One region of the Alteromonas sp. ABV4_515 genome, then DNA from elsewhere that is predicted to be linked to it. Evidence: predicted binding sites of a transcription regulator. Region 1 holds the regulator's gene; each other region holds the start of a gene.

Region 1 (8,136 bases):
TGCTACTGAATGAAAAAGGGTACTACTTCGCCGTATTCCTGTTCGGACTGTTTTCGGCAGTGTCGGTACAGAAAACAGTAAGGGATAAAATGGAAGGGATCCAGACTACCCGGATTTATCTGATAATTTGCTGGGCAGGACTGGCCAGCGCAATAGCTTTTTTAGTTATAGGGTTGGTAAATGCTAACTTACTGCTAAGTGAGAAAGGGTTCTACGGCATGGCATTTGTGCTAAGTTTGTTTGCCGCAATCACTGTACAAAAGAATGTTCGTGATAATCAGCAAGCAGATGACCAACTGACAGAATCCAAAGCTCTCCTTACAACTGAACCTTCCGTACCCGAATCACTTTAAACACCGAGTTCAAGGTGTTACGGCAGCAAGACCGGGCCGTTCTTTAAGGTAACTCTGCAGCATCTCATTGAACTGGCTGACAAACTCGGGTGACACGCTGTATTTACTGAACATGAAATGCACGTTTTGCTTTTGGATAATCTCGTTACCTAGCGTTAATGCAATATCATTTGAGTCGGCGGTAAACTGTAATACTGCCGTGTCATCCAGAATCAAATCCACACGTTCACGCTTAAGAAAAGCCAGTCTTCGCTTTACATTTTCCAAATGGATAAGCTGATTGGGAAAGCGTGAAGCGATTTTCTCTTCAAACTCACTGCCATACCAGCCGCTGGTATTGAGTGCCAGCGTGCGCCCTTCGCTTAACAGTTGAAACAGTGTTTTTCCCGCAAACTCGCCTGCGCGCTCGGGAATATACGCGAAGCCGATAAACTCAGCGCGATACGGTATCGAGAACAGGTTATTACGTTGTCTGTCTTCGTTACGCGCGGCGCCGACTACGATATCAATGCCACCCCGGGCAATTTGTTCACCAACCCGTCTTTCAGGGAGCGGATAGCTTTGTAAGTCGTAGTGCATGTGGGCGAGTATCTGTTTTAACAGTTCGTAATCTTCGCCGGTAAGCACATCATTCTGGTGGTAAATATAAGGCGGCCAATGTGCCGCACTAATCCCCAGAGTAGGGGCATAGTCTTCAGCGGCATTGATTTGGGGAGTACAAACTAATATGGCCAGCATGCTGAACAGCAGCTGGGTAACACTTCTAACAGACACGTTCAATTCCATTTGTTGTGAGTGTGCGATCACTCGTCTTCGTTAAACCTACCGGCAATTAGCGCTTCTACAGCATCCATTGCTGCTTCCGCATCAGGCCCTTCAGACACCACGACTACCTGTTCGCCCTGGTGGCTTTCCATCATCATTAATCCCAACACGCTATTGGCATTGGCCTGTTTGTCACCTTTGTGCAAGGTGACTTCAGCATCAAACTGATTGGCCAACTGAACCAATTGGGTTGCCGCTCGGGCATGCAAACCGAGTTTGTTTACAATTGTCAGTGATTTCTCTACACGCATTACTTACTTTGCTCACGGTGCCTGATTTGTACATCAGGGTGGTTTTCACGGAAATTCTTTGCCAGCGATTCTGCTACGTAAACAGAACGATGCTGACCACCGGTACAGCCAATGGCAACGGTAACATAACTGCGATTATTGCGCTCGAGGTGAGGCAACCAGGTAGTGATTAGGTTCTGGATTTGCCAGATAAACTTCGTCACGATGGGCTGAGAGCTTAAGAATACCTGCACAGGCGCATCAAGGCCAGTAAGATGTTTTAAGTCTGGCTCCCAGTGTGGATTGGGAAGGAAGCGGGCATCAAACACGTAATCAGCATCTTTTGGAATACCGTGTTTAAAGCCAAACGATTCGAACACCAGTACGAGTCGGGAGCTTTTTTTTCCAAGAATACGCTCACGGATGAGTTCTGCGAGCTGGTGAATACTGAGTGAGTCGGTATCAATATTTAAATCGGCACGCTCAGCAATGGGAGCCAGCAGCTCTTTTTCTGTTTGAATGGCATCCGACAACGATTTATTCAAACGTGCCAACGGGTGCAAACGACGGGTTTCACTGAAGCGTTTCAGCAGCATGTCATCGCCCGCATCGATATACACAATGGTCACGGTCCAGGATTCTGGCAAGTAGTCGAGAATTTCTACCAGTTCGGCAGGATCTTTAGGCAGGTTACGAACATCAATGCTCACTGCAACCTGCTCGTACTCGTCGGCGACGGTATGGGTGAGTGCAGGGAGTAGATTAACCGGGATGTTATCTACGCAATAGTAACCGAGGTCTTCCAGCGCCCGTAATGCGACGGATTTCCCTGAACCGGAACGACCACTGATGATAATGAGCTTCACGTTTTTCTCCTGAAATACCGTGTTAACGCAGGCGTTTACAATAACTTACTGTAATGCGCGAATAATATCATCACTTGTATCAGCTTTTCGGATACTTTTTATTGTCTCTTTATCGCTAAGCTTGCCAGCAACCATGGCGAGCGTTTGCAGGTGACCGTCAGTTTGTTCCTGCGGTACCAGAAGGGTGAAGAAAATATCGACGGGTTTATTGTCTATGGCATCGAAATTAATGGCTGGCGTAGTGGTTACGACAATGGCAATCACTTTTTCGAGACCGGCAAGGCGACCATGAGGAAGCGCTATACCATTACCAATCCCTGTGCTGCCCATGCGTTCACGTGCCATCAAGGCACTTAACACCGTGGCTTCATCGATATCTGCGTTGTTTTTAGCGGCAATCCCACTGATGATTTCGAGGATGCGCTTTTTACTATTGCACTGGACCGCACATTCAGTGCGATCCAGGCTAACTATGGCTTGTATATCCATGAATTCAATTAATGCTTTTTAAGCTTTTCCTTGTGTTTCAGAACCTGCCGGTCGAGCTTATCTACCATACTGTCGATAGCTGCGTACATGTCTTGATTTTCGGAAGAGGCAAAGACCTCTGCGCCACTGAGGAAAACCGTTGCTTCTGCTTTCTGATTAAGTTTTTCGACATTCAAAATTACGTGCACATTCGATATGTGGTCGAAGTGACGTTCTAGTTTACTGAATTTCGTATCGACATAGGTACGCAAAGAATCTGTGATCTCAACATGATGACCAGTAAGGTTTATTTGCATATTTCGTCTTCCTTATTTTGAGCAGCCCATTAAATGAGGCTTTTGCGTTGGTTAGACGGCGGGATCGATAGGGACTCCCGGTACTTTGCTATTGTTCGCCGGGCAACCATGATGCCTTGATCGGCCAACAACGAAGCAATCTTGCTGTCGCTCAGCGGTTTGCTTGGCTTTTCAGCAGCAACCAGCTTTTTAATCAGTGCGCGAATCGCTGTGGATGAACACTCACCACCGGATTCTGTGGCCACGTGGCTTGAGAAGAAGTACTTCAACTCAAAAATGCCTCGAGGCGTATGCATGTACTTCTGGGTGGTAACCCGGGAAATGGTTGATTCATGCATATCTACCATTTCTGCGACATCGTTCAGCACCATTGGTTTCATCATTTCAGGGCCATGCTCAAAAAAGCCCATTTGTTGCTGAACAATGCAATTCGCTACTTTAAGCAGGGTGTCATTACGGCTTTCAAGGCTCTTGATAAACCATTTCGCTTCCTGCATATGAGAGCGAATAAATTGTGAATCGCTGCTGTTGCGGGCCTTACGGCTCATAGCGGCGTATTGTTGGTTAACACTTAACTTCGGCAGGCTGTCTGGATTGAGTTCTACTACCCAACGGCCGTTTTTCTTCGCCACAGAAACGTCTGGAATAACGTATTCTGGTTCCTTAGTGATAAGTGCACTACCCGGACGCGGATTCAGCGTTTGCAGTAGACGCATAGCTTCACGAAGCTGGTCTTCTTTCAGGCGCGTTTTTCGCATCAGCGTTCGGTAATCTTTGCTGCCAAGTAAATCGGCGTGTTCTCTTAACAGCAATCTGGCTTCTTCCAGCCAAGGGGTATCGGGGGCGTATTGCGTTAATTGCACCAGTAAACACTCTTGTGGTGTACGCGAGCCAGAACCGATTGGGTCGAACAACTGGATGCGCTTGAGTACGCATTCCACTTCATCTTCTTCTACCGGTTCTTCCATGTCTTCACTGTTCACGCTTTGCAGAATGTCTTCCACGGTAACAGTGAGGTAACCCGATTCATCAATCGAGTCGATGATGGCCAGCGCGATAGCGCGATCGATGTCTGAGAACGGCGTTAAGCGCATCTGCCAAAGCAGATGGTCTTGAATATTTTCGGTGGTTTCACCTTGGAAGATTTGCTCGTCATCACCGCCGGCAGGGCCGGGGGCAGGCGCAGAAGACGCAGAAATGTATTCGTCCCAGGTGCTGTCGAGAGGGAGTTCATCGGGCAGGTCATTTTTTTCCAGCGCTTCGCCGGTGTCCATGCTTTCCGAGGCTGACGCAGATTCAGGCATGCTGTCGTCGTTATCGAGATTATTCTTCTCAACAACATCGTTGTCTGAACTGTCGTCCACTTCCAGTAGCGGATTAGAATCCAGTGCTTCCTGAATTTCCTGTTGTAAATCCAGCGTCGACAATTGCAATAGTTTGATCGCCTGCTGAAGTTGCGGCGTCATTGTCAGTTGTTGACTAAATTTTAGCTGTAAAGATGGTTTCATCTACGTCTTATATTAACTCTGAAAAAAGTATCTGGCTAAAGCGGCGATTTATTATTCTTAAATTGCGGTTTGTTATGCCCGATAACTTAACTATAGCCTGAATTGCTCACCTAGGTATACATCTCGAACTTTTTGATTACTTAATACCTGTTCTGCGGTGCCCTGAGCAATCAGTTCTCCATGACTGACGATATAGGCTTCTTCACAAACATCAAGGGTTTCCCTTACGTTGTGATCGGTAATCAGGATGCCTATACCTCTGTCTCTTAAATGTTGAATGATCTTCTTTATATCATTAACCGAAATTGGATCAACTCCGGCAAAGGGTTCATCAAGCAAAATAAATTGCGGATTAGCTGCTAAGGCTCTGGCAATCTCAACCCGGCGGCGTTCACCACCCGACAAACTCATACCTGTACTATTACGTATATGGTTAATATTAAATTCATCAAGTAGCGCGTCGGCTTCTTCTTCACGCTGATGGCTTTTTAGATCCTTACGGGTTTGCAAAATAGCCATGATATTTTCATGTACCGTGAGCTTTCTGAATATCGATGCTTCCTGCGGCAGATAGCCAATGCCGCGACGTGCACGCTCGTGCATCGGTTCATGCGTTAGCTCATTGTCGTCGATATTAATTTTGCCTTTATCCAGCGGCACCAACCCCACAATCATGTAGAACGTGGTGGTTTTTCCAGCACCATTAGGGCCCAACAAACCCACAATTTGGCCGGTAGACACAGAAAGGCTTACATCGCGCACAACCTGACGAGATTTGTACGACTTAGCCAAATGGCTCGCGGTTAAGGTGGCCATTACTGATTGTCACCTTCGTTGTCATCGCTTTTCTTTTCGTCTTCAGACAGCCCTTTTACAGTTTCTGGCTGAAATACCGTGGTAACACGACCACTGCTTGAGCTGTCACCGCCCGTGGCAAGAAGCTGCTCTTTGCCCATGTCATAACGAATGCTATCGCCTTGAACCATGCTGCTATCTTGCTGAATTTGTGCCTGACCTTGCAGGGAAATGAGCTTTTTGGCAACTTCGTAACGAATTTCATTGGCGCTGGCTTTTACCTGTGCACCATCGTCCATGGTTTGTGAATAGCTGGCCGGTTCGCCATAGGCCACAAACACTTCTTTGCCGTCACCATCGCTGGCAATAACCTGAACTTCATCGGCGGTGATCACCAACGAACCCTGGGTAATCTTCACGTCTTCTTTAAAGGTAGATGTTTTCTTCTTGCCGTCAATGAACTGCGACTTCGCATCAACTTTAATTGGCTTGTCGAAATCTGTGTTGTCGGCCAAGGCTACTGTGGGCATTACAGCAACAGAGATCGTTGTTATCAGGCTAGCTGCCAGGGGAATAAATCGTTTGAACATGATCTATCAACTCATATTGTTGGGTACGCAGGTTTGCATTAAAACCATTGCTTTTGATGATGGTCTGAACACCGCGGATATCAACAGGTTGATCGGATGTCATCGTTTTATCATCCAGATTAACCTTAATGAAATCAGTTGTAATGGTCTGAACGAACTCGTCAGGATTCAGACTCTTAATCAGCACATTATCTTCTAACTGAATGAGATCGTCATTATATAATGTGCCTTTATCTGCGGTTACCTGCCAGGGAGCTTCATTTTCCGCAGCATAGACAGTGTATTTGGGTTGACTGAATAACACAAAGCCAAGCTGGTCGTAATGTTCCATTGAAGCGGCGTACACTTCGTGATTCACCTTACCTTCATCGTTGTACAAGGTGGTGGTGAGGTTTTTGGCCTTATAAGCCGGGCGTAACGCACTATCACTCATCGACTGAGCGGGTTTTTCATCTTCGGCCATCCACACGGGCATGTACATCAACAATGCCATCACAAACAGTGCGGAAATACTGAGGCCTAATCGATTCATATACTGGCACCGTGAATCATATCCAGCGTACCCACCGCTTGCATAATCACATCACACACTTCACGCACAGCGCCGTATCCACCAGGCTTCGTGGTGATCCAGTTTGCTTCACGGGTAACCGCGGGGTGGGCATCTTTAACGGCAATTTTCGTTTCTGCGTACTTGTACATGCCTAAATCTGGCATGTCGTCGCCAATGGCCGCAACTTGTTCGGGGCTCAGACCAAGCTTCTGGCATAAATCGGCCATGGCATCGGCTTTGTTTTCCTGGCCTTGAATGATGTGTTTAACGTTCAGCGCTGTCATGCGGTTTTTCACAATGGCTGAGTCGCGACCGGTAATCACTGCCACTTCAATGCCGCTGTTAATCAGCGCCTTAATGCCATAACCGTCGCGGGTGTGAAAGGCTTTCAACTCTTCTCCGTCGTTGCCGAGATAAATACGGCCGTCAGAAAATACGCCGTCTATGTCGCAAACCAACAGTTTGAGATTCTTCAGCTTTTCAAATCGCTCTTCACTGATAACGCCGTAAAAGGTGACTTCATGTCCCATTAGAGCACTCCTGCTTTCAATAGCATATGCATGTTGAATGCGCCGACAGGTTGCCTGTTCTCGTCGACAACCATAAGCGCGTTAATTTTGAACTCTTCCATCAGGTTCAACGCTTCCACTGCCAGCGTTTCGGCGCGGGTTGTTTTGCCGCCACGCGTCATCACCTGAGCTACTGGCGTAGCATGAATATCGGTTTTCGCATCCAGAATGCGGCGCAGATCGCCGTCAGTAAAAATACCTGCGAGCTTGTTGTGTTCGTCAGTGATACCCGTCATGCCCAGCCCTTTAGAAGAGATTTCAAGCAGCGCTTCAGAAATGGTGGCAGCCGATGTGACCAAGGGCAGTTCATTACCCGTCATCATAATATCACGGACTTTTAATAACAGTTTACGGCCAAGGCTACCGCCCGGGTGCGACAATGCGAAATCGTCTGACGTGAATCCTTTGGCATCCAGTAACGCAATGGCGAGTGCATCGCCCATCACCAATGTGGCGGTGGTACTGGATGTTGGTGCTAGGCCTAATGAACAGGCTTCTCTTTCCACGCTGATGTCTAATACCACATCGGCATGTTGCCCTAATGAACTGTGGGCGCTGTTCGTCATGGCAATAACAGGCACGTTCAGCCGCTTCACTACCGGCAACAAGTTAACCAGTTCGCCGGATTCGCCTGAATTGGAAATAGCCAACAGCACGTCAGACTCACTAAGCATACCCAGGTCACCGTGATTCGCTTCACCAGGGTGCATAAAGAACGCCGGTGTACCGGTGCTGGCTAGGGTGGCTGCAATTTTGCGGCCTACATGACCGGACTTACCCATGCCACTTACCACCACTTTTCCTGTGCAGCTTGCGAGCATTGCGCAAGCGGCTTCAAAGGTGGCATCCAAACGCTCGGTAAGGGCGGAGATCGCCTGAATCTCAATATCGATAACCCGTTTAGCCGAGGCAATATAGCTAGAATTATTCATTTATCCGTTTTCGCTTGTTCGTAAATACTTACCCGAATAGCCAGTACTGATAACCAAGAAAGCATAAAACAAAAATAGCACCTTCAAGGCGACCAAGTTGTCGCTTACCGATGAAATTAAAGCTTAAGAA
Region 2 (8,136 bases), on a different contig from region 1:
GTCGAAGTCGCCTTGCTGGAGCATAGGCAAAGCTGTACTACCATCGTCAGCTTCCTGAATATTGGAAAATCCAAGATCTTTAAGCAGGTTTTTTATGATTCGTCTCATCGTAGAAAAATCGTCTACCACGAGAATTTTCATGCTCTTGTCCAAAATAGCCTCCGGTGAAGGATAGTAAATCGTTATTAATATTGGTGTGCGCTATTCTTCAGCCTGCCAGGATTGCATTCGTGCTTTTAGTTTTAACATGGCTTGGCTGTGAATTTGACTGACTCTGGACTCACTCACGTCGAGCACTTCACCTATTTCACGTAGGTTCAGTTCCTCGTCATAGTACAGAGACAATACAATCGCTTCCCGCTCGGGTAATGTTGTTATAGCGTATGCCAGCGCTTTCTGAAAGGCGCCTTGCATAAGATCTTCTAACGGTGAGTCATTACCCTTACTTTGTTCTGTTGTGATCACATCTTCAGATACACCGAGATCTTCGATACCGATTAATTTTCCGGCATTAACCTCGTTAAGCATTTGATGATAATCATTAATGCTGACATTTAGCTTAGCAGCTATTTCAACATCGCGCGCATCTCTTCCTGTTTCTCTTTCAACTAAAGAGATAGCTTCTGTGATTGCGCGGCTATTCTTGTGCACTGAACGGGGAGTCCAGTCACCTTTTCGAATTTCATCCAGCATGGCACCGCGAATACGAATACCCGCAAACGTCTCAAAACTGGCGCCCTTCGAACCGTCAAAATTTTTCGCAGCTTCCAGCAATCCGATCATGCCAGACTGTATCAGGTCGTCCACAAGCACACTGGCAGGTAAACGGGCCATCAAATGATGGGCTATGCGTTTAACCAATGGTGCATGTCGCTCTACCAACTGTGCAGTGTCATTCTGTTGTCGGTAAGCTGCTGCTTTACTGTTCAACGTTGGTTTCCTACCGCTTGTTTAGCTACCAGTTGTTCGATGAAAAATTCGAGATGTCCGCCTGGCTGGGCAGGAACCGGCCAATTAGCCGCTTTGGTCGCCAATTGACTAATGGCTACGGCGGCAGGCGAGCCTGGGAAAGCATCAACGATGGCTGTCTGCTTTCTTACCGCTCGACGAATATTCTCGTCGAAGGGGACGGTAGCCACCAGTTCAAGCGCCACATCAAGGAAACGCCCAGTGACTTTTGATAATTTACTGAAAAGCTCCTGTCCTTCACGTATGTCCCGCACCATGTTGGCAACAATTTTAAACCGAAAAACACCGTGTTCCCGATTTAGAATTTTAATTAACGCATAGGCATCAGTGAGCGAGGTGGGTTCGTCGCACACCACGACCATAATATCCTGAGACGCCCGGGAGAAACTCAGCACCATATCGGAAATACCCGCTGCAGTATCGACAATGAGCACGTCGATTTGCGAGCGCAATTCACTGAACGCACGAATTAGACCTGCATGCTCGGTAGGCGACAATTCTGTCATTGCCTGCGTACCCGACGTTGCCGGTGCGATTTTGATGCCATGGGGGCCGGTTACCAGCACATCGTCGAGGGTGCATTCGCCAGACAGCACATGAGAAAGGTTCTTCTCTACTCGCAGTCCGAGCATAACATCGACGTTAGCCAGGCCAAGGTCGGCGTCGAGCACCATCACCCGTTTGCCTTGCTTTGCCATGGCGATGGCCGTATTCAGTGTGATGTTGGTTTTACCCACACCACCCTTACCGCCGGTGACGGCTATAACCTTAATGAGGCGTGATTGATTCATCTTTCGTAAGCTACTCGCTTGATCTTCGATCATACTGCCTTAACTGAATTAACTTCATGATTATGCTTAGTATGATTCAAACCGTACTTTTTATAAAGCTTTGCCGCTGCAGATACGAGAGATTTCGCATCAGCAACTTTAATATCTTCAGGCACCTGCTGGCCATCGGTCACATAACTCACCGGTAGCTGCTGCTCAACAGCAACGCTTAATACCTCACCCAAACTGTAGCACTCATCAATTTTAGTGAAGATACAGCCGTCGAGTTTAACCGAATTATACGCTGCAATAATGCGCTGCAGAGCAGGATATTGGGTATTAGCTTGCGCAACCAGGTATTTACGTACAGGTTGCATTTGACCGTTGCTAAACTGACCAAGTTGTTGAATTAATCGGCTATCTCGCTGACTAAAACCTGCTGTATCTATTAATATTAGACGTTTATGACGTAACTGAAAGAGTTGTTCAGCTAATTCTTCGCTACTTTGTGCTTTTCGGGTAGTACAGCCAATAATTTTGCCGTAAGTCGCCAGCTGTTCATAAGCTGCAATCCGATAGGTATCGATGGTGATCATCGCTACCTGCTCTGCCCCGTACTTTTGTGCATAACGTGCAGCAAGCTTTGCAACGGTAGTGGTTTTGCCCGTGCCAGTTGGACCGACCAGTGCAACAACACCGGTTTGCGTAAGAATATCGTTACCCGAAACGTTCAGACGGTTAGCCAACAGGTTCAACAAATAAATCCACGCTTCACGCTCGGTGTACTGTGAAGGCGTGTAATGTACTAACTGTTCAGCCAGCGCAACGCTTAACCCCATGCCAGTGAGGCATTGCATCAGGTAGCTGTGAACGGGTCGCTGACGCTTTTTCTTCGCTTCCATCAGGTCGGCCACCTGATATTGCAGCACATTACGTAAAGACGCCAATTCCTCTTTGATGGCATCCAGTTCACTATTGCCCTGCGCGTTACTCGAAGGTGCCTGCTGAGAAGGCGCAGCTTCGAAGTCAGGGCTCATTTGTGAAGCTGGTGCAGTGTTGTTGCGCCCGTGATTAAATACATCAGCAAAAGAAAATACATCATTGTCTTGCTGTGCAGTTTGCTGCTGTGGGCGCTGGGAATGTGGCTGAGCTTGTGCCTTAGGCTGTGATTGATATTGAGGCTGAGCAAGGTCGCGCTGGGAATGAGGCTGAACCTGGCGCGGTGCGTTTTGCTGCGTAGCAGCGTCAGCCGCTGCGTTTCGCTCGGCAGCCTGCTTTTCTAATAATGCACGGAGGTTGTCAGGACCATCATCACCAATAATTTCGCTCAGGCTCGGCGTGGCCTTTTGCTGGCCCGCGGATGCTTTGTTGTCATGGCGCGTGTTCAGGTTAAGTTTTGCCTCAGGTTCTTTATCGTAAGCAGCCACCAGCTCAATACCATCGGCCACTTTACGGTTCGACATAATGACGGCATCACTGCCCAATTCGGCTTTTACCTGGCTTAACGCTTCCCGCATATCTTTGCCAAAAAAACGTCTGATTTTCATCTCAACCTCTTCACTCACCCAGTGTCAGATTATTGACCGACAGAGCTGACAATTTTAATTTGCTTGTCGTCAGGTATTTCCTGGTACGACAACACATGCAAGCCAGCTACCGAATATTTAAGGAAGCGTGACAGCACAGGTCGCAACATACCTGACGTCAGGAGTACTGCAGGCTCGCCTTCTAGCTCTTGTTGTTGTGCGGCCTGTTGCAAGGATTGTTGGAGACGATCTGCGAGTCCTGGTTCGATACCGGCGCCATCTTCTCCCCCTGCCTGAAGAGACTGGTGCAACATCTGTTCCAACTCTGGTGCCAGAGTTATGACGGGCACTTCTTTGGCGCCTTGGCTGATTTCCTGAACGATGAGACGTTTTAGCGCAATACGCACCGCAGACACCAGTACATCTGGGTCCTGACTACGCGGGCCGTACTCAGTCAACGTCTGAACAATGGTACGCATATCTCGAATAGGCACACCTTCAAATAACAGTGTCTGCAGCACTTTCACCACGGTACTGAGTTGTAGAATGTCAGGCACCAGCCCTTCGACCAGTTTCGGACTAGACTTAGCCAGCATATCCAGTAGTTGCTGAGTTTCTTCATGGCCGAGAAGTTGATAAGCATTGTTACTCAGCAGCTGGCTTAGATGCGTTGCCACTACGGTAGCAGCGTCAACAACGGTATAACCGAGTGTTTGTGCATGTTCACGCTGGTTCGGCCTAATCCACACTGCGTCTAAACCGAAGGCAGGATCTTTGGTTGCGCGCCCTTCGAGTTTACCGAATACCTGTCCAGGATTAATGGCGAGTTCTTCATCGTGACTGATTTGCGCATCGCCAATGGTGACACCCAACATCGCAATGGTATAAGCATTGGGGTCGAGATCCAGATTATCGCGAATGTGTACCGGCGGTACCAGAAAGCCAAGTTCCTGAGAGAGCTTTTTACGTACGCCCTTGATTCGGGTGAGCAGTTCGCCGCCCTGGGATTTATCGACTAACGGAATAAGCCGGTAGCCCACTTCCAGTCCGATAGTATCGACCTGCTGTACGTCGTCCCAACCGAGTTCTTTAGCCTCTGGAACCGGATGATCGACCCCCGCCTCTGTCTTCGCTGGAACTTTTGGTTTTTCGGCTTCTTTCTTCGCCTGCACACCTTGCCAGTAGGCATAGCCACCCGCTATGGCAGAAAAGCCCAGAAATGCGATATGCGGCATACCTGGCACAATGCCCATGACAAACAGCACCGCAGAGGCAATATACAGCGCCTGAGGGTTGCCCAATTGGGTACGGATTTCTTTACCCATCTCCTGGGTTTCGTTTTCACGAGTCACAATAATGGCGGTGGCCACTGAAAGCAGCAGAGAAGGTATTTGTGCTACCAGGCCATCACCGATAGTCAAAATGGTATACACCTCCATGGCATCGCCAAACGCGAGGTCGTGCTGAATCATGCCGATAAATAATCCACCTACGATGTTAATCAGCATGATGAATAAGCCAGCAACCGCATCACCTTTTACAAATTTAGACGCACCGTCCATAGAACCATAAAAGTCGGCCTCGGCGGTGATTTCCTCACGACGTTTACGGGCCTGATCCTGGTCGATATAGCCAGCATTCAAATCGGCGTCAATGGCCATTTGTTTACCGGGCATGGCATCAAGGGTAAAGCGGGCGCTCACTTCTGAGATTCGACCTGCACCCGCGGTAACCACTTTGAAGTTAATGATCAGAAGAATAGCGAATACGACAACCCCCACTGCATAGTTACCGCCAATAACCACCGCACCAAACGCTTCGATCACTTTTCCCGCAGCATCGCCACCTTCATGGCCGTACAGCAGAACAACCCGTGTAGATGCCACATTAAGCGCAAGCCTTAATACCGTAGCAATAAGCAAAACCAGCGGAAAAATACCAAAATCCACCGGCTTTTGGGTGAACACGGCAACGAGGATGATCACCAGACTCAACGCAATATTAAAGCTGAACAGCACATCGAGTAGAAATGGCGGCATGGGAAGAATAACCATGCCCATAATCGCCAGTAATACGACAGGCGCACCCAGACCACTGGTGATATTTTGAAACTGGTTCTTGTCGAACCGCTGCAGGTAGGCGGATAACTGCATAATAATTGCTCTCGCTAACAGAAAATTGACACTTCAATTGCGTCTGTAGTGAGTATTTCAACTACTGTGCCAGTTTGAAAATGTTTACTAATGCGCGCCTGTTTCGAGTTTTTGAACTATAGTTAATGTGGATAAGATTTGTTCAGGACATTGTGTGCCGGAATACCAGTTAAAACAGCGACGTATTGCATCTATTGGCACTTTTCTTCATGTTGTCACGGCAATCAGTCTGATATTGATGTCTTATTCTACTCATGCTGCATCGGCACAAGTTTCTGCTCCCAATGATGAGGTTATCCGCGTCATAAAATCTTTTCATCAGAATCCGAAGGAGACCGTTTTAGGCCTCGAAGAGATGCTTGATGATGTGCAACCTGAATATACGCCAGCCACCATTCAATATCTGCTGTCATACTTTTATATGAAGCTGGGGGATTTTGAGCGCTCAGAGTCGCTGTTGGAGCTGGGACTTACCAATGTAAATCAAATCAATGAGCCACTGCTCTATCACCGTTTGTTGCTGCAAAAATCGTTACTTTATGAAAAAACAGCACGTCAGGTACTGGCATTGCAGTATGTTGCTATCGTTAACGAGTGGGCGCAAGAGAATAACATCATCCAGTTACATATTGGTGCATTGATGACGGAGGGATTGATTCAGCAATCATTGCAAAATCGCGAGTCGGCACTGACCAAGCTCATTGTTGCGCACAGGATTGCCTCGGAAAATGTCACGCAAATTCCGCCTGCTCACATAGCAGGCCTTATCGCAACGGTGTTTCAGGAAGCTGAGCAGTACGACAATGCTGTCCCCTATTTGAAGGAGGCGCTTGATTTTGCCATCACGAAAAACAACCGGATCAATCAGCTAAACCTTTTACATAAACTGGCTTTATCTCACTTCGCAACGAACAACGAGACCGCTGGACGGCAATACTTTGATAAAGCAATGACAATTGCTCAGGAATTGCCAGATAAAAATGCGCAAGTGAAATTACAACTGCTCGATGCTGATAGATTAATGAAAAAGAAAGCCTTTGCAGAAGCCTTGGACGTATACCAAAATTTGGTGTTGATCCAGGGCACTCTGCCCCATGAACAGTATCGCGGTGACATTTTAAGGGGCTTATCAAAAGCCCATTATCACACCGGTAACTTCGAGGCTGCGCTTGACACTCTTACCGGTGCAGAGCCTCTTTTCGCCTCAACCACACCGAAAGAAATGATTGAATTTCGATTGCTGGAATCGAGAATTCAGGCGGCATTAGGCAATTACAGCCAGGCTTATCAATTACTTGATGACGCACGCAGAAAACAGATAAAACGCTTGAACGAAATCAGTGCAGACAAGCTGTTTAAACTGCAAACTCTCTTCGACGTCAATAAGAAAAATCAGGAAAATGCTGCTCTCAGATCAGTAACGAAAGCGCAGGAGTTGCGGATAAAAACAGAGCGTCAGCGAGGATTTTTTATGATTTCAGCGCTGATTTTACTCTCAATCCTTTGCGTAGTACTTGTTATTTTGCAGAAAAAGCGCGCCAGGTATCAGTATAAGTTGGAACAAATTGCGATGACTGACAGCCTCACTTCTCTGCTTAACCGTCAGCATACCTTAAAACTATTGGAGGAACAGGCAGGTATTGCAGAGGTTACCGGAAAAAAACTTACTGTCGCTTTACTCGATATTGATTTATTTAAACAGGTGAACGACAACTTTGGTCACGCCGCAGGTGATGAGGTTTTACGCAAGTTTGGTGCTCTGGTTAGAGACAATTTCAGAAAAAGTGATATTGCGGGCAGGATCGGCGGTGAGGAATTTTTGCTGATTTTCCCTGATACCAATGTGACGGAGGCTCGCATTGCTACAGATAAGTTTAGAGCGGCCTTGAAAGCCGCTGGTGAAAAACTTCCCTACGCATTAGACCCTCTCACCGTTTCCGGTGGGATTGGGTACATTACAGGGCCAGGAACGATGGCAGAAGAATTAGAGGCTATCGATAGAGCTCTATATCAGGCTAAGGATAAAAGCCGCGACGCTATTAATCTCGTCGATAACAACATTGCCGGATAAAAACTTTGTCTGATAATTTTCCTCGCTATTCGCTACCATACTCCAGCTTTAGCGCCGGAGTTCCGGTGGTATAGGCAGGTCTTTCTTCAGCGGTTTCGGGCGCTTACCTTTACCCGCTTTGAATGCCCGCAGTTGATAAACGTACGCCAGTACCTGAGCAACCGCCATAAACAGTTTGTGAGGGATTTCGTGATCGACTTCGGTTGAGTAGTAAATCGCCCGGGTTAGCATGGGCGAAGGCACAATGGGAACGTCGTGAGCGTCACCAATTTTTCGAATATGCATGGCTAATTCTTCGATACCTTTGGCCACTACCACCGGCGCACGGCCGCCGTTGTCATCGTATTTCAGCGCAACAGAATAGTGGGTCGGGTTGGTTACGATGACATCGGCTTCCGGTACCTGCTGCATCATTCTTCGGGCTGCGGCCTGGTATTGCAGGCGACGAATACGCCCTTTCACCATGGGATCGCCTTCAGCGTTTTTACGCTCATCCTTCACTTCCTGCTTCGACATTTTCATTTCTTTGTTGTGCTTGTACATCTGATAAGGCACATCAAGGGCGGCGATAGGGATCATGCCCAGAGTAAGAAACAAAAACGCCCACTCCAGCATATCCAAGGCGTGAAACAAGTTATTGGGATAAA
Region 3 (8,136 bases), on a different contig from region 1:
GTTGCCGTCACCGGTATCTGGCTGATTTGGAATTCGGTAGTCGATGTCGAAACTGCTTGTACTCAGCGAACCACCAATATGGTTATCGTGGGTGCGAGTAAGATTACCTTGCTGCTGAACATGGCGTGCGCTTTCCATTGCCTGTTTAAAATCAATATCACGAGCTTTGTAGCCAGGCGTGTTGGCGTTTGCCAGATTTCCGGCAATGACTTCCATTTTTTCTTCACGGATGTTGATTGCTTTTTGATGAAAGCCAACGAGATTATCGAGGTTGATGGCCATTCAAAGACTCCGGTTGCACGTATTTCGACATTCCCGAAATCAACTGCAAATGAAGTGCCAAGTATTTTTTGACGCTGAATGAGTATGAGGGCAGATTATTTCTTGCGTTGGTAATAAAGGCCTGGACGGCATTTAACCATAGTAAACAAGGAAGCCGCTTCACCAATGGATTCTGAAGCTCCGAGGAAAAGAACGCCTTCTGGTTGCAACTGGGCGGCAATTTGTTGCAGTATGCGTTGCTTGACGTCCGCCGGGAAGTAAATGAGCACATTGCGGCAGAATACAATATCGAATCGACCTAGGCCGGTATAGCTATGCAGTAAGTTGAGGCTTTTAAACGTCACCATATCCCTGACTTCACGATTCACCTGCATCATGCCTTCGTCATTAGGGGAGAAATAGCGCTGACGACGCTCAGAGGATAAGCCGCGGCCTAAAGACAATTCGTCGTAAACGCCTTTATTGCATTTATCCAGCATAGAAGACGATAGGTCAGTTGCGGTGATGTCGACGCCCCCACGCAATGTGCCAGGGTTCTGTCGTTGATACTCCAGAACAGACATGGCGATAGAGTACGGCTCTTGTCCTGATGAACAAGCCGCACTCCATACACGAAGACGTCGATTTTCTGATGCAAATTTGGGAAGAATAGTATTGATAAGTAACTCGTAAGGATAGCCATCTCGGAACCACAGGGTTTCGTTGGTGGTCATGGCATCAAGTACAGCTTGCAGTAGACTGCGGTTTGCACCGCGAATAACAGCAGCAATTAATTCGTCAATACTGTCAAAATTAAATTCGTACATTAACGAAGACAGCCGACTTCTTACCAGATATTGCTTGTTATCGCCCAGTGAAATGCCACACTGCTGCTGCAAAAACGCACCAAACTGACGATAACTATCGGCTGAAACTTCTTTGTTTTTCAAACTTCCCTGCCCTCGTACTTATTTTTTTAACCATTTGCCCACGGCTGTGGCCAATTCGTCAGGATGGAATTTCGCAATGAAATCGTCGGCGCCAACCTTTTGCACCATGGCCTGGTTAAATACGCCACTGAGTGATGTGTGCAAAACCACCTTGAGTTTTTGCAACTCAGGGGTGTTTTTAATTTCGGCCGTTAAGGTATAGCCATCCATTTCTGGCATTTCAATATCTGAAACCAACACGCCAACTTTGTCAGTGACATCTCCGGTTTCAGCGGCAATTTCTTTTAAACGATTGAGCGCTTCAAGACCGTTCTTAGCCAGCTCCATCTTCAGGCCCAGTGCAGTAAGTGACTTCTTAACCTGGCTGCGAGCAACAGAAGAGTCATCAGCAATAAAGATAATTTTATCTTCACTGCCGGTAGTATCGAGATTTTCAGCAATGGAGTCGCTAACATCGGCTTTAAGCGGAGAAATCTCATGCAGAATTTTTTCTACATCGAGTATTTCTACTAACTCTTTGTCCACCTCAGTCACCGCGGTGAGATAACTGGCACGGCCAGTTCCTTGCGGCGGCGGCATGATTGCGTCCCAGTTTGTATTAATGATGCGTTCCACCGCCCCCACCAGAAAGCCTTGAACGGAGCGGTTGTATTCAGCAATCACGATAAAGGCAGTATCGAGGTTTTCAATACGACGCCCACCGGTTGCCATACTGAGATCGATAACGGAAATGGTCTGGCCGCGAATATGCGCGACACCACGAACCAAGGAATTCAGCTTTGGAATTGCGGTAAGAGGCGGACATTGCAATACCTCTCGCACTTTGAATACGTTAATGCCAAAGCGCTGACGGCCATTGAGTCTGAACAACAGAAGTTCAAGCCTGTTCTGCCCCACTAACTGCGTGCGCTGGTTAACGGAATCAAGAATGCCTGACATACATCACCTCTAATTTAAAATTGGGCACGAACATTGCGTTTCACCTTATCACTCTTTGTTTAAAAGCAGAATCGCCAAAAAAGTGACGATAGTGACTTTTCGTACCATCCGATCCTGCTCTTAATCATAGTCAAAATAAAGTGAAGTGAACACGAAAAAAGTCATCATGCATAAATTGTTATCGAAAAAAATGGTCATTACTTTAAGTAAGTTTCGTCTTCTTGCTTTCGTTTTGCTGCTTAACATAGTCTCAAACCCTGTATTTGCGCAGTCGGGCAGCCAGTTGCGAGAAAAAATTGAACAGGGTGCAGAGCGTTATTTATTAAATGCTATCGGCAACGACTCAGAACAAGAAAATATATCGATAAATATGGTAGCCATTGATGATCGCATTCAAATTCCGGTATGCCATACGCCATTTAATTATCATGCAGAGCCTGCTTCTCTGCGCCAAAGTTACATTTCTGTGCGTGTGAGCTGCGGCAATAATGACTGGTATCTATTTACCAATGCCCGGGTCTCACGAACACGAACCGTCGTGGTAACCGCAGGGCTCATCAGCCCCGGCAGCTTGCTTACATCAGAAAATCTCCGGTTAGCCGAAGTCGATGTTAACCAGTTACGTCATACCAGTTATTCGTCGGCAGATGAACTACTCGGCGCCAGAATGAAAAGACGAGTGCGCAATGGACAACCTATTCAGGCAAATATGCTATGCTTTGTCTGTAAAGGTGATCGAATAACCATCAGTGCACAAGGTGGCGGCATGCAGGTAAAAACCGCCGGTATCGCTAGACAGGACGGGGTCATCGGCGATAATATTCAGGTTATAAATGCGTCTTCAAACAAAGCAATTATTGCCGAAGTGGTCAGCACGCAAACCGTCGTTGTAAACCTGTAATTCAGCCTTAGAAAATATTTTAAGAAATACGCCAAAAAGGTTAAAGAAGCGACAGGTTCAGCCGATAACGTGTATGAGGTGTTATTGGTAGTGGAAAAATTTATGGCAATTAATAATGTAAACAATGGGGCCCCTAAGGCACCCATCGACAATGCGAAGCTGAATAATCAGCAAGCACAGACCCAGTCTGCAGTGCAGCAAGAAGCTGCCGCGAAAACGGCGCAAACTGTTGCACCACGTCAGGATTCTGTTTCTTTGACTCAGTCAGCTCAGCAGTTGAGTCAGGTGCAGAAAAAAGGCACTGAGGCGCCAGTTAATCAGGAAAAGGTCGACAAGTTGAAGAAAGCCATTCAAAGTGGTGAGTATAAAATCGATGCTGATTCGCTTGCGCACAAAATCGCGCGATTAGAAGCGCAGGTGTTTGGCATCAAATCTTAGTAGGTAAATTATGTCGCAAAACTTGCTTTCAGGCTTACAACAACAGATTGCTAATTTAGAGCATCTGGCGTTGTTACTTGAGCAGGAGTTGCACCTTATCAGCAGCCGTGACGCTGAAGCTTTGATGAACTTGCTCAAGGAGAAAGAGCAGACCCTCGACACCATACAGCAGAGTGATATGAGCATTAGTAAGCAATATCAGTCGCTGGTTAATGAATCGTCGGTGCCAGACGACGTTTCAGAACTCATCGCTACAGCTAAAAAGCTGCTGGAAGAATGTAAGTACCGCACTTCAGTGAATCAGAAAGCCGTTGAGCAGGGTCAATTAAGACTCACGCATCTGCGCAATTTGATGTTGGAGGTACGCGCGAAAGAATCACTGACCTATGATAAAAGCGGAAAACCGAAAGGTTCAGGTTTGGGTCGTGGCGTAAGTGCCTAAGAACATACAAAAAACAAGACAATTATTTACAATAAAGCCCGTGTAAACGGGCTTTGTTATATCTAAAGGGGAATAAACCTCATCAGGCTTTATTTCCGAAATCAAACTAGTAGTAGGTTACGTCTTTTATCCGTTTAGGCTTCGCCGTGGTCAGATAGATGTCGTATACCATGCGCATATCTAACTCCAGCTCAGTCGCGTAGGTGTCTTCCCCTACCGGATAACTCTTCACTACCCGCGCGCCACGGATCACACCCTCGACAGACGCTTTTAATTGGGAATTCTGCATGATCATATTCGCGACAGACTGCTCACCATCGAGGCGTTGACCATAAACCTGCTCGGCTAGCTCGCGATAAGCATCAAGCTTTGACGCTTTCATGGCCATCAAAGAACGATCGTTGTCTGTCTGCCCCATTTGTTGAGCGATTGGCGCGTAGCCGATAGCCGATAATACCGGATAGCTTTCCGGTTCAACCACTTCCCACTCGACATGTTTATCAATTAGGCCAGAGCAACCGGTAAGCGACAATGCCAAGCCCGCGCCAAAAGCCGTTCCCCATTTTTTGATTAATGTCCGCATAATTCACCTAACGTTACTCTGGGTTTCTATTTTTGAGTGTCGATACTTTACGTTTCGAATGTTGGATAGGCACGCAATAACTGTGCCTTGTTAGTGAGCGTCAGATTTCAGACAGTATTTCAGGAACGTTTTTTGCTGAGTTTTGCTAAGAGATCATTATAACGCAGACAATTGGTTTGCAGTTAACTGTTCGCACCCATCAGGTGTTTGTAAAGGTAATGCCAATATGAATCAATCATTGTTCCGCTTTGTTAAAACTGTGGCACTGACGGGCACCTTGGCCGTGCTGTCGTGGCAAAGTTCTGCCGCTTGGTACGAGGCAAGAGGACAGGCATTGATTCAGCAAGGCAACCGCACCGCAGCTAAAGAAAAAGCCACCGAAGAGGCCATTCGACAGGCATTGATGTTTGCCGGCGCGTCGGTACAAAGCGTACAAATGCTGACTAACGGTTTATTGCAAGAAGATCGACTTCAAATCAATGCCAGCGGTGAGGTGAATAACTTAGAGCTGATTGATGAGAAATGGCATAGCGACTACGTTACGGTAACGATTCGAGCTGATATTTTTCCTAAGGCGGTAACCTGTAAAGCAGCCGGCTTTCAAAAAACGTTAGTCACCACCTGGTTTCCCATTGAACATCGGCAGCAAGCTGGAGACGGGCAAATCCATGCGCTGTCTGAACAAGCACCCCGCTCTCTTCAGCAGCAGTTTGTCGCCAACTCTGATAATACCTCACTGCAGCAAATCGTTCCTAATACGGTGCGCTGGCGTCGCTCTAGCGTTCTCGCTCAGGCACCATCGCTGGCACGACAAAGTCGGGCACAATATGTGTTGGCAGCCACGATCACAGATTTAAGCATTGTACGCCCCCAACATTCCTCGTTGGCATTTTGGCAGAGCGATGATGCACTGCGTCAGTTTTCACTGGACCTGGCATTGGTTGACGGTATGAATGGTGCCACGCTCATGCAAAAGAATTACAGCACCGAGGCTTTATGGGAGTTTGATCGCTTTGAGCAAATTGATGTCAGCAGCTCCCGATTCTGGCAGAGTGAATACGGCCAAGCCATTAACCGTCTTTTCAGTAACATCGTTGAAGACGTTGAGCACGAACTGACGTGTCAACCCGCCACAGGCCGTGTTCTGGCGGTTAACAGTGACCAACTTCAGGTATCGATTGGACGTGCTCATGGCATCCAACCGGGTGATGAGCTGACGCTTTATAAAACCAATGAAGTCATAGACCCCCAAGGCATGCACTTCTTGCAGTACAACCTTTATCCTACAAAAGTGAAAGTCGTCAGCGCCTCTGTAGACAGTGCCACCGTGGTGCCGGTAGACAATGGCATCATTGGCAATATCCAGCCCAATGACTTTGTGACTAAACGGTAAAGCAGACTAACCTGTGCCGGTCTCAGTAAATCTGCGAGTCAGCCTTGCTGGCTGACAGCACCATGAAATTTTACTATACTGGCGCGAACGCTTGATATTAAAGACAAAAGCAATTCTGGTCCCTGTAGTTAAATGGATATAACGAGACCCTCCTAAGGTTTAGTTGCAGGTTCGATTCCTGCCGGGGACGCCATGAGTATTTCTGACATCCGCAGAAGTATCGGGGTTACTTGTGCAGAACCGCCGCTTCCTTTTTGCGTTGCTCACAGACTTTCTTACGAATATTGCCGATAATCTCCACTACGATATTCGTTGTCGGAAGTGCCTTACAAGCCAGCAAATACCCTTCTGCCTGCTCTTCAGGCGTCACATGACAGGCGCTCATTTTTGTGGTCTTGCACAGGCCGGAAATCACTCTGACCTTACACACCCCGCAGCCACCGCCGCGACATCCCACAGGAATGCATTTCCCGGAACGTCGCATCATTCCAGCGAGCAGGTTTTCATCTGCTCGGCAGTTGAAGGTTTCATCGCTGTTAGTAACGTCGACGTTAAAAGGCATAGTCTTTCTCCCGCTGCCGGCAAAGCCGGCAGGTCTATTTCTGGATTGAGGTAGTGGTCAATCAATGCTTAGTGCGTACCTGCGCGACTGGCTATCTCACCTTGTCGGACGGCAGAAGCGGGCTTACCAGCTATGCTCCAGTTGTCCGGTTCAACCTCATTACACACACCGCGAATAATGCTGGCATCACAACCCAGCGTCAGCGATAACATTTCCGTAAAACCCGCAGAAACACGATGGCGCTGTTCAAGTGAGCGTCCTTTCAGGACGAAAAACTCAAAGAACGGTGCGGGTGGTGCGCCGGCATTCAGCGTTTTGCCACCCACACTGACACAGTAGTCAGGCAGAATATGCGTATAAACACGAATGCGTTCTACCGGACTATCCAGCACCTCTGCATAAATTGCCGTGGCTTTAGCGGCAACGGCCTCGACCTGTTCCCGTCCGGCCAGACGCTCTGGTAAATGAAAGTGAACGATTGGCATAAAACATCTCCTATGACGATATTCGTCACGTTAATAAGAGCAGCCTAGGGCAGCCCTTTACGACGGCCGGAATCCAGCATGATAGTAGAGCCTGTCATGGCGATGGCTCGGGGATCGAGCAGATTACACACCGCCCAGGCAACCTGATCGGCGGTGGTGAACTGACGTACCGATGAATCTGCTTTGAGTTCATCAAGCACGTCTTCCACATCAATACCCCGCTGTTCTGCCCGCGCCGATGCTACCCGACGAAGCCGCTCACTATCTGCAGGGCCCGGCGCTATGGTGTGAGCAGTAATACCCTTCTCGCCATATGCCAGCGACAGCTGACGCATCACGTTAACCAGAGCAGCATTGGCTACACCGGCTGATGCGGCATACTCCGTTGGCTCCAGTCCGTAGTGACCACCGATGGCCACCAGACGACTGCCAGCCTCGAGGTGGTCATGGACTGCGCGGGTTACCCGCAGCATGCCGCCTACTTTGATATTCACTGCATCCACCATTGTCTCGGTGGGTACTGTCATTATTCCACCGGCTACGCCGACACCCGGTCCGTGAACGACCATGTCTACCGTGCCGGATACGGCATTGCCGATAGCCGCAATCGCACTGTCGTTACTGATATCGGCCTGGCAGGTCTGAACGTGGTCATACTGACTGGCAAGGCTCGACAACGCATCTGCGTCCCGACCGACTGCAAGCACATTCAGCCCGGCATCACCAAGCTGACGCACAATTTCAACACCAAAAGTTCCCGTGGCACCCACGACAACAGCAAGTTTTTTATCGGACATATAAACCTCCTACATACTTCGTGGTAGCGCGACTTTCTGCAGAACTCCCCTTCTCCAGGTCGCGCTTCAGAACTAGCTCGCTTCTTTTAACAGGCCTTTTTCTTTGGCCAGCGTCATGGCGGTGTCCTGAATCATGTCTTCCTGTCCGCCGATCATTTTCTTACGGCCCAGTTCAACAAGAATATCCCGGGCGGTAATGCCATATTTCTCTGCGGCCTTTTTCGCATGTAGCAGGAACGTGGAGTACACGCCAGCGTACCCCAGAGTCAGGGAATCGCGGTCAACGCGAACCATGTGATCCATCATAGGAACAATGATGTCTTCCGCTACGTCCATCAGCTTAAACAGGTCGCAGCCGGTAGGAATACCCATACGTTCACACACA
Region 4 (8,136 bases), on a different contig from region 1:
ACCTCACAGCCAGTTTATAAAATCTAAGCTCTCGGTAACTGAAAATCATGCTGAGTAGCCTGCGCCTTTTTGCGTGTGCAGGATAGTTAAGGAAAGACGCCTTGTTCCGGTCGATAAAATTGCCTCTTACACTGTTGGTAACAGCGGTAGTCTCTGTCTCCGTAGTGGCGACGTTCTATTTGTCTGCGCGCAGTCAGGACGAACGGATAGAGATGCTGGAAAAGCAAAAAGTATCGAACCTATCTGACAATATCGCCATGCGAATAGCTAGCGAGAGTGATGCTAGCCGACAAAACGTCATCATCGATAGAGAGTTGGCACTGCTCGAAAACAGTCAGGCCATCATTGCTGCATACATTTTCGACGAACAAAAACGTTTGCTTGGTGCTTCCGGGAGCGGTCGTTCAGAGGAAATGAAACAACTGGCCTTAAAGCATCCCTACGGTGTCCTTGCTGACGACGATCTCATTCTTAGCGTGTCGGAAATTGGAAGTGATTATGCCGTAGAGGGCACAGTGGTCGTTATCAGTGATTTATCTGATGTTAAAAAGCAAGGTCAGCAGGTCCTGGCGTTTCAGACTTTGCCTGAACTCATTGCGGTTATTATTATTGCTGTTGTTATCGCTTTTTCGATTATTCAAGTGCTCTTGAAGCCACTCAAAGACCTCATCGACTTCACCCGAAAAATATCGCTTAGCAAAGATTACACAGCCCGTTTCCTGCCTGGAAAAAGTCGCGAAATCAGCAGTCTCGTTGGCAATATTAATAGCTTTCTGGACACGATTGAAGTTGAACTCACCATCAATAAAGAGCAAAACGCGACACTCGTAGAGCAGCAGCAAACCATGATGCGACTTGCGAATTACGACAGCCTGACAGCGCTTCCTAATCGCCAGTTTGTCATGGATAACCTCAGGTTAGAACTGGCGAGAGTGAGACGTCTACGAGAAGATTTAGCACTCATCTTTTTTGACCTTGACGGTTTTAAAAGTATTAATGATTCACTGGGTCATGAAACCGGGGATTTAATCCTGATTGAAGTGGCCGACAGGGTGCAAAATTTATTGCGGGAAGGGGATTTAGTGGCCCGTCTCGGCGGCGATGAATTTATCATCGTTCCCGACCGCGATGTGTCCGATGTAAGTCTGAATAATCTGGCGACAAAATTAGTAAGTGCCTTTGAAGAGCCCTTTATGCTGCGGGGACTGGCGTTGTCTGTGGGGGTGAGTGTCGGTATTGCCAGAGCCACGGATGCAGGCTACGAGCTTAGCCAACTGATGAGTAATGCCGATCTCGCCATGTATCGCTCAAAAGCGAAAGGCCGGGGAACCCATACCCTCTTTACCGTTGATATGGTGGAATCGTATAAGCGCAAGATGTCTCTGGCAAACAGTATCGACAGTGCGATTCGTCATGATGAATTCCGCGTTTACTATCAGCCGAAAATCTCTAAGCATGGCGCGGTCATAGGTCTTGAAGCGTTAATCCGCTGGGAGCACCCAGAGTACGGTATGGTGATGCCTGGCGAATTTATTCCTATTGCAGAGCAGGGCGGACGAATTTCTTCCATTACGCAATGGATGATAGAGCGGGTCTGCATGGAGTTGCCTGATTTGCAGATGCTGGTTGACAATAAGTTTAGAGTTGCCATTAATCTTTCTGGTCACGATTTGCGTCATACCGACCTATTCAACGATATTTATGAATTGTTCGAGCGCTATAAGGTGCACCCTGAATATTTCGAGTTTGAGGTGACAGAATCCTCTTACCTGGAAAACTTTGATACTGCTGACAAGTTTTTTAAACGCTTGAGTAACATGGGCTGCGCCATTGCATTAGACGACTTCGGAACCGGGTATTCATCGTTAAGTTATCTCACGCAAATCACTATCGATACATTAAAGATTGATAGACAATTTATCTGTGAATTAGAATCTTCAGATCGGTCGCGAATGGTAACCGGCTCGATCATTGATTTAGCAAAACGCCTTGCGCTTACCGTCTGTGCTGAGGGCATTGAGCAACCAAGCCAGTGGCGCTATCTCAATGAACATGGTTGTGATCATGTGCAGGGCTTTTTGTTCAGCAAACCTGTTCCACTTTCTAAACTAATAGAACTGCCGAAAAACTTTTCCCATTTTTTGGATGACACAACTTCCGTTGAGTAAATCCCATCTTCAGTGTGTAGATATTTAGCAACACTCTACATGTTGTTATTTATTGGTCTTATTGTAAGTCTCTGATGTTTAACTGCTTTTAATGTTTGGCATTACTCCTGCTTACTTATGAGTAGGTGAGCTTCTGTATTGACGCAGTGATTACGTTTCCATACATCCGCTCACGCATATTTGAGCACAGGAGGTCTGATATGAAACGTATTGAAAAACTATTTTTGCTGCTACTTACCATCGTCACTATCCAGGCAGTCGCCGTGGCAGATGCCCATGCTGTTGAAACAATGTTGTCAGATTTAGATGACGACCAAGATGGCGCTATTTCCTTGAAAGAGGCCGTAGCGGACACCCGATTATTGCGCTTGTTCAGTCGCATCGACAAGAACGGTGATGGTTTGTTGAGCATGGAAGAACTGGAAAGTAGTAAAGAAGTGATTTTGGTGAGTTTGCAAACGCCAAACTAAGTTTTAATTACGATGGCTACGCTGTTTTTGGCGTTGCCATCTATTGCGGCAATCATAGGGGTGTGCGATCCTGAAAAACCGGATTTTACTTAGTGATCGAATTTTGCGAGTTGGTTCCCTCAGACAACTAACCCTAGGCAGTTTCATACTGGCTTTGGTTCCCCTCATTGCACTGTTGTGGCAAAGTCAAAGCGACCTTGCAAAAGTAAGCCGTATGACAACGGCGGAAACCCGGTTCGTGGTTACCGCAGTGGGATTCATGCAGCAATTAGAAGGTGCGGCGACAGACCTGGAGCGTACACTTCGACAATATGCCATCATACAAAACACCACCGTGGCTGATTTGACAGATAATGCCATTGCGCAGTTTGCCTCAGCGCAGCAGGATTTGTGTGACATCATCGACAATTCCGAAAACTGTCAGCAATTAGTTAAGCAAATCGAACAACTTCGAAATTTCCGCACGATTAACGATCAACTATTACTTAATGCCTATCTTGCATCGTTAAGTAATGGCGTTATTGCTATGCGCAAAGACGTCGATGCATCCATTCAGGCTCGACTGGCTATTCAACGTGAAGACATGACCAACATGCAGGCCAAACAAGCTTGGTCTACAGCCATGTTGGTATCGGTGTCATTACTGTTAATTCTGTTAGGAAGCCAATTGATTGTTAAGCCGGTCAACAAACTGAAACAGATCATTCAAATTCTCGCTCACCAACGGGGGGAGTTGCCGCCTCTTTCAACCAAAGCCCCGTTTGAACTTATTGGTGTGGAAAAAGATCTACACTGGCTTTCTGAACGTTTACAACAACTTGAGCATATCCGCACTGCGCTGTTACGTCATGCGGCCCATGAGTTAAAAACCCCGTTGGCAAGTATTAAAGAAGGCTGTAGCTTGCTATCTGAGAATGTAGTCGGGGAGTTGAATCCCCAACAGGCAGAAGTTTTATCGCTTTTGAGTTCCAGTACCCAGCGCTTGAATACGTTGGTGGAAAAGTTACTTGACTATAACCTCTTGCTACAACAGGCCGAGCCTAAATTCACCAGTATCGATCCTGCCGAACTCGTACGTGATTGTGTAGAAGATTATGCACTGGCGCTTCAAGACAGAGAAGTGACGGTGGATGTACGTGTTGAATCGGTCAGTGTCGACGAGGAACTCTACCGCCGTATCCTCGACAACCTCGTGTCAAACGCCGTTGCCCACGGTGCTATTGGCAGGCCGATTTCAGTCAATATTTATGAACAGGACGGTGTAGCCGTGCTCGACGTGGCGAACCGCGGTAAAAAAATACCGCAGGAAAAAGTGGGTAAATTATTTGAACCCTTTACCCGCGGTGACGATCCGAGAAATGACAATGTTATTGGAACAGGTCTCGGCCTGTCTATCGTCTCAGATTGCGCGCGCTTGATGTACGGTGATGTCGCTGTTGTTGAAGTTGATTATGCTGATGTGTGTTTCAGAGTCAGTATCCCGCAGAAGGAAAAACGTAAATGAGAATTAAATTATTGTTGCCCATCGTCGTCTTGTTAGGCGGGTGCGCAGCAATAGAAGGGAATCAGTCAGCGCCGGTTATCCCGGTTGAAGACAACAGTCAAACGCCACAACTCGTGGAAAGCGACTCCTTGTGTCTTGTTGACGAAGATGCAGCCAATTTTGAACATCAGTGCGACTTATTATATTGGGTCAATTTATGGGTTCAGGCTGACAACACCCGCTGGCCTGTACGTAAACAAGCTATCGCTGATTTGGGCGAGGGCATTGACGATAAAATTAAAAAAGTCATTTTATCGTTACCCACGGACACGCCGTATCAGTCTCGACTGCGGGCTCAACACTGGTTAGAGGAAGTCGTCAGCCAACTTACGCCAGAAATGCAAGCTGTGGTGAAAACCATTGTCGACGCGCCAAACAGCGAAATGCTGGAGTTGGAATCGGCACTGGTCATTCTAAACAGAGTGAATACTGACAAAGAAAAACAAATAAAGATGCTTGAAGAAGATTTAGAAGTGCAAACAAAGAAGATGGATGAGTTGCTCAAAGTAGAAGCAACGCTGATGGATAAAAACAGGAGTACCCAACGATGAATAAATCCGGAGAACGCAATGCCCGATTGCTACTCGTTGATGACGATAAGAGTCTGTTACGCCTGCTAACCATCCGACTTGAAGGTGAAGGCTATCAAGTCACTGCGGTCGAAGACGGCCAAGCCGCTTTGCGTAAAATCCGCAGCGAAGATTTTGATGTGGTGTTATCCGATCTGCGCATGCCCGGACTCGATGGATTAAGTCTGTTCGAGGAAATAATGGGCGTACGAAAAGATATTCCAGTGATTTTAATGACGGCCCACGGCACCATTTCAGATGCAGTTGCGGCCACGCAACGGGGTGTGTTTGGATTCTTACCAAAGCCTGTTGACCATGATGAATTAAGAAAACTACTGCAAAAGGCGCTGAGCCAATCGCTTTCAGTGCAACCTGAAGATTGGTGTAAAGACATCATTACCCGCGCGCCGGAAATGACCAGCGTGATGGATCAGGCATTCCGCATCGCACAGCGTGAAGTGAGCGTGCTGATCAGTGGTGCTAGCGGTACCGGTAAAGAACTGTTAGCAAATGCGATTCACCGCGCCAGCAATCGTCGCGACAAACCGTTTATTGCGATTAACTGTGGCGCACTGCCGGAAAACCTGCTGGAGTCAGAATTGTTTGGCCATGCGAAAGGGGCTTTCACCGGCGCCGTACATGCGAATGCGGGTCTGTTCCGTGAAGCGGATGGCGGCACACTGTTCCTCGATGAAATTGGTGACATGCCGATGACACTGCAAGTTAAATTATTGCGTGCTCTGCAGGAACGTCAAATTCGCCCAGTGGGTAGCGCTAAGCATGTGGATATTGATGTACGTATTATCTCGGCCACCCATAAAGATTTGCACAAAGAGATGGAAGAGGGCACCTTCCGGGAAGATTTGTACTATCGCCTGAATGTTGTGAATCTGAAACTGCCATCGTTGAAAGAACGTAGCGAAGATATTCCGCTGTTGGCGCGCACCTTGTTGCAACAAAGTGGGCAGCGTCATGGCGTTAACGTGACGCAGTTTTCCGACGACGCCATGCAGTTAATGGTGAAGTCTGAATGGCCGGGTAACGTGCGTCAACTGGTTAACGTGGTTGAACAGTGTGTGGCGTTAACCCAGACGCCGGTTATTCCGTTACACCTTGTTCAGCAAGCACTGTCGGCGACCCGTCAGAGCTGGCCAACCCTTACCGAAGCGCGGGATGCATTTGAGCAGAAGTATCTGCACAAACTGCTTAAAATGACCGACGGTAATGTGACTCGCGCGGCTGAGCTGGCTGGTCGCAACCGCACCGATATGCACAAGTTGATGAAAAAACATGAACTTGACGCCGGAGATTTCCGCTAAATACTCCCTTGCTAAGACACTCTGAAACCCGTCAGAGTGTCTTATTTCTGTTTAAATTACCTTTCTGAACTCAAGAAGCGCCGCGTCAGAACAGCGAGGTTTGCTCGGCAGCGGGTGGCGGAAACGTCAGCGTCGGTAAGGCATTTTCAGGGTAGCGGGCGTTGTAGGCATCAATAAATTCCGCCGCCAGCCACGGCGCATCGCCGTTTTCCGGTCTGTGAAAGAACATATAGGGCGTCCGGCCTTCCTGTCTCCACTGATGACATTTGCCAATCCATGGCTGCATGCAACATGTGTTCGCCTCATCATCCGTTCCGCCAACGAACCGGACCACAGGCTGCATGCCGGTGGCAATCACGTTAACCGGTAACTTCGGTTTTTTTCTTTGCACTTCTGCGGTGAGTTCATCAAGAGGCGGATTAGCAAATAATCCCCGGGTATCCATGATTACTCGGTTTGCGTTTCTTTCCATAAGCAGGCGGTTAAACTGCTGCTCTGCCTGTCCCTTTTCGAAAAACGCCGGATGGCGCACTTCTACACCCATCGCTAAGTCCTGAGGAAACTGCGACAGCATTTCTGCAATGGCAGGCAGAGACTGCGGGCCGACACTGGCAGGAAACTGCAGCATCAGCATGCCCAGTTTCTCTTTCAGCGGGGCGAGCAGGGCAAGCTGTTTTTCGATATCCGGATGAAAAGGATCAAGCGCACCGCCGTGAGTGACGGTCTGATGTACCTTAAAATTAAAGCGAAAATTAGCCGGTGTCAGTTCAATCCAGCGCTGCACGGTTTCCTCTGACGGCAGAGAATAAAAAGTGGTATTCCCTTCTACCGAATTCATTTGTTTTGCATAGTACTCAAGCATGTTTTTTCTGGCACTGGTGTCGTTAAACCAATCTGTAGGCCAGCGTTGGTGTTGCCACTGCGGTACGCCAATGTACACAGGTGGCAGAGAATTGTTCAGTTGGCCAGGGATTTCGTTTTTTGTCATTGGGCTTTACGATGCATTTGTTTATACTATGCGACCTTATTTTTATCTAAAGTCTGAGGCTTATCCGGATTGTTCATTTAGAAGAACGCGAATATTCGGCAGCATTGAAGCACTGACAGCATCGCCATGCAAGTCAGCATCGCCAGGCAGACAACACATTACCAGAGGTTCAGGGACCATGCGCACAGATTACTGTGGGAATATTGATTCATCATACGTCGGCCAGGAAGTCACACTTTGTGGTTGGGTTAACAAGCGTCGTGACTTAGGTGGCGTTATCTTCATTGATCTTCGTGACCGCGAAGGTATTGTGCAGGTGGTCTTCGATCCGGATTTACCGAAAGTGTTGGAAGTGGCGAACAAGCTGCGTAACGAATTCTGCGTAAAACTCACCGGTAAAGTACGTCCTCGTCCTGAAGGACAAATCAACAAAGCCATGCGCACTGGTGAAATTGAAATTCTCGGCACGGGCCTGGAAATCATCAATAAGTCGGCAGTACTACCTCTGGACTGGAATCAGGAAAACTCAGAAGAGCAGCGCCTGCGTTACCGTTACCTCGACCTGCGTCGCCCGATAATGAGCGACCGCCTGAAGTTCCGTGCCAAGGTAACCGGCGCAGTACGCCGTTATTTGGAAGAGGAAGGTTTCCTCGATATCGAAACGCCAATCCTGACCAAAGCAACGCCAGAAGGTGCCCGCGACTATTTGGTGCCAAGCCGTACTCATAAGGGCGAATTCTTTGCGCTGCCTCAGTCTCCGCAGCTGTTTAAACAACTGCTGATGATGTCGGGCATGGACCGCTATTACCAAATCGTAAAATGTTTCCGTGACGAAGACTTACGTGCTGACCGTCAGCCGGAATTTACCCAAATCGATTTAGAAACCACCTTCCTTGATGCCGATGGCGTGATGTCTATCACTGAAGGCATGATCCGCGACCTGTTCCAGAAAATGTTGAATGTCGATCTGGGCGAATTCCCGCGCATGACCTACGCAGAAGCGATGAAGCGTTTCGGTAGCGACAAACCAGACCTACGTAACCCGCTTGAGCTGGTGGACGTGGCTGACTTGCTTGAAA

The links. Region 1 encodes sigma-54, which starts transcription at its own class of promoters, with help from an activator protein. Its sites were predicted from a motif close to GTTGGCACGNNNNTNGNNT; they were not measured.
Region 2: a site for sigma-54 is predicted at 5,474-5,492, ahead of flhA (flagellar biosynthesis protein FlhA). Genes of this name have one in related genera too.
Region 3: a site for sigma-54 is predicted at 2,171-2,189, ahead of flgA (flagellar basal body P-ring formation chaperone FlgA). Genes of this name have one in related genera too.
Region 4: a site for sigma-54 is predicted at 2,263-2,281, ahead of ACXAGX_RS08180 (EF-hand domain-containing protein). Genes of this name have one in related genera too.

The regions. Positions count from the first base shown of each region.
Region 1 is NZ_JBSWWZ010000007.1:253,723-261,858, forward strand. Features, by position in the region: gene yiaA (inner membrane protein YiaA) at 1-353, shown strand, start outside; gene ACXAGX_RS17510 (substrate-binding periplasmic protein) at 363-1,127, opposite strand; gene ACXAGX_RS17515 (HPr family phosphocarrier protein) at 1,157-1,429, opposite strand; gene rapZ (RNase adapter RapZ) at 1,429-2,274, opposite strand; gene ptsN (PTS IIA-like nitrogen regulatory protein PtsN) at 2,320-2,763, opposite strand; gene hpf (ribosome hibernation promoting factor) at 2,772-3,059, opposite strand; gene ACXAGX_RS17535 (RNA polymerase factor sigma-54) at 3,089-4,567, opposite strand; gene lptB (LPS export ABC transporter ATP-binding protein) at 4,658-5,383, opposite strand; gene lptA (lipopolysaccharide transport periplasmic protein LptA) at 5,383-5,952, opposite strand; gene lptC (LPS export ABC transporter periplasmic protein LptC) at 5,921-6,484, opposite strand; gene kdsC (3-deoxy-manno-octulosonate-8-phosphatase KdsC) at 6,481-7,035, opposite strand; gene ACXAGX_RS17560 (KpsF/GutQ family sugar-phosphate isomerase) at 7,035-8,006, opposite strand; gene ACXAGX_RS17565 (calcium/sodium antiporter) at 8,035-8,136, opposite strand, start outside.
Region 2 is NZ_JBSWWZ010000003.1:325,340-333,475, forward strand. Features, by position in the region: gene cheY (chemotaxis response regulator CheY) at 1-153, opposite strand, end outside; gene ACXAGX_RS09195 (RNA polymerase sigma factor FliA) at 202-930, opposite strand; gene ACXAGX_RS09200 (MinD/ParA family protein) at 927-1,793, opposite strand; gene flhF (flagellar biosynthesis protein FlhF) at 1,790-3,286, opposite strand; gene flhA (flagellar biosynthesis protein FlhA) at 3,316-5,418, opposite strand; gene ACXAGX_RS09215 (diguanylate cyclase) at 5,573-7,489, shown strand; gene flhB (flagellar biosynthesis protein FlhB) at 7,538-8,136, opposite strand, start outside.
Region 3 is NZ_JBSWWZ010000003.1:392,570-400,705, forward strand. Features, by position in the region: gene flgB (flagellar basal body rod protein FlgB) at 1-282, opposite strand, end outside; gene ACXAGX_RS09515 (CheR family methyltransferase) at 378-1,211, opposite strand; gene ACXAGX_RS09520 (chemotaxis protein CheV) at 1,230-2,150, opposite strand; gene flgA (flagellar basal body P-ring formation chaperone FlgA) at 2,317-3,051, shown strand; gene flgM (flagellar biosynthesis anti-sigma factor FlgM) at 3,154-3,489, shown strand; gene flgN (flagellar export chaperone FlgN) at 3,500-3,931, shown strand; gene ACXAGX_RS09540 (LPP20 family lipoprotein) at 4,038-4,514, opposite strand; gene ACXAGX_RS09545 (flagellar assembly protein T N-terminal domain-containing protein) at 4,741-5,907, shown strand; tRNA gene ACXAGX_RS09550 (tRNA-Arg) at 6,026-6,100, shown strand; gene ACXAGX_RS09555 (2Fe-2S iron-sulfur cluster-binding protein) at 6,134-6,469, opposite strand; gene ACXAGX_RS09560 (tautomerase family protein) at 6,538-6,954, opposite strand; gene ACXAGX_RS09565 (SDR family oxidoreductase) at 6,999-7,751, opposite strand; gene dmpG (4-hydroxy-2-oxovalerate aldolase) at 7,824-8,136, opposite strand, start outside.
Region 4 is NZ_JBSWWZ010000003.1:90,827-98,962, reverse strand. Features, by position in the region: gene ACXAGX_RS08190 (tellurite resistance TerB family protein) at 1-58, shown strand, start outside; gene ACXAGX_RS08185 (putative bifunctional diguanylate cyclase/phosphodiesterase) at 102-2,168, shown strand; gene ACXAGX_RS08180 (EF-hand domain-containing protein) at 2,369-2,638, shown strand; gene ACXAGX_RS08175 (sensor histidine kinase) at 2,739-4,142, shown strand; gene ACXAGX_RS08170 (hypothetical protein) at 4,139-4,732, shown strand; gene ACXAGX_RS08165 (sigma 54-interacting transcriptional regulator) at 4,729-6,069, shown strand; gene ACXAGX_RS08160 (DUF72 domain-containing protein) at 6,155-7,057, opposite strand; gene aspS (aspartate--tRNA ligase) at 7,236-8,136, shown strand, end outside.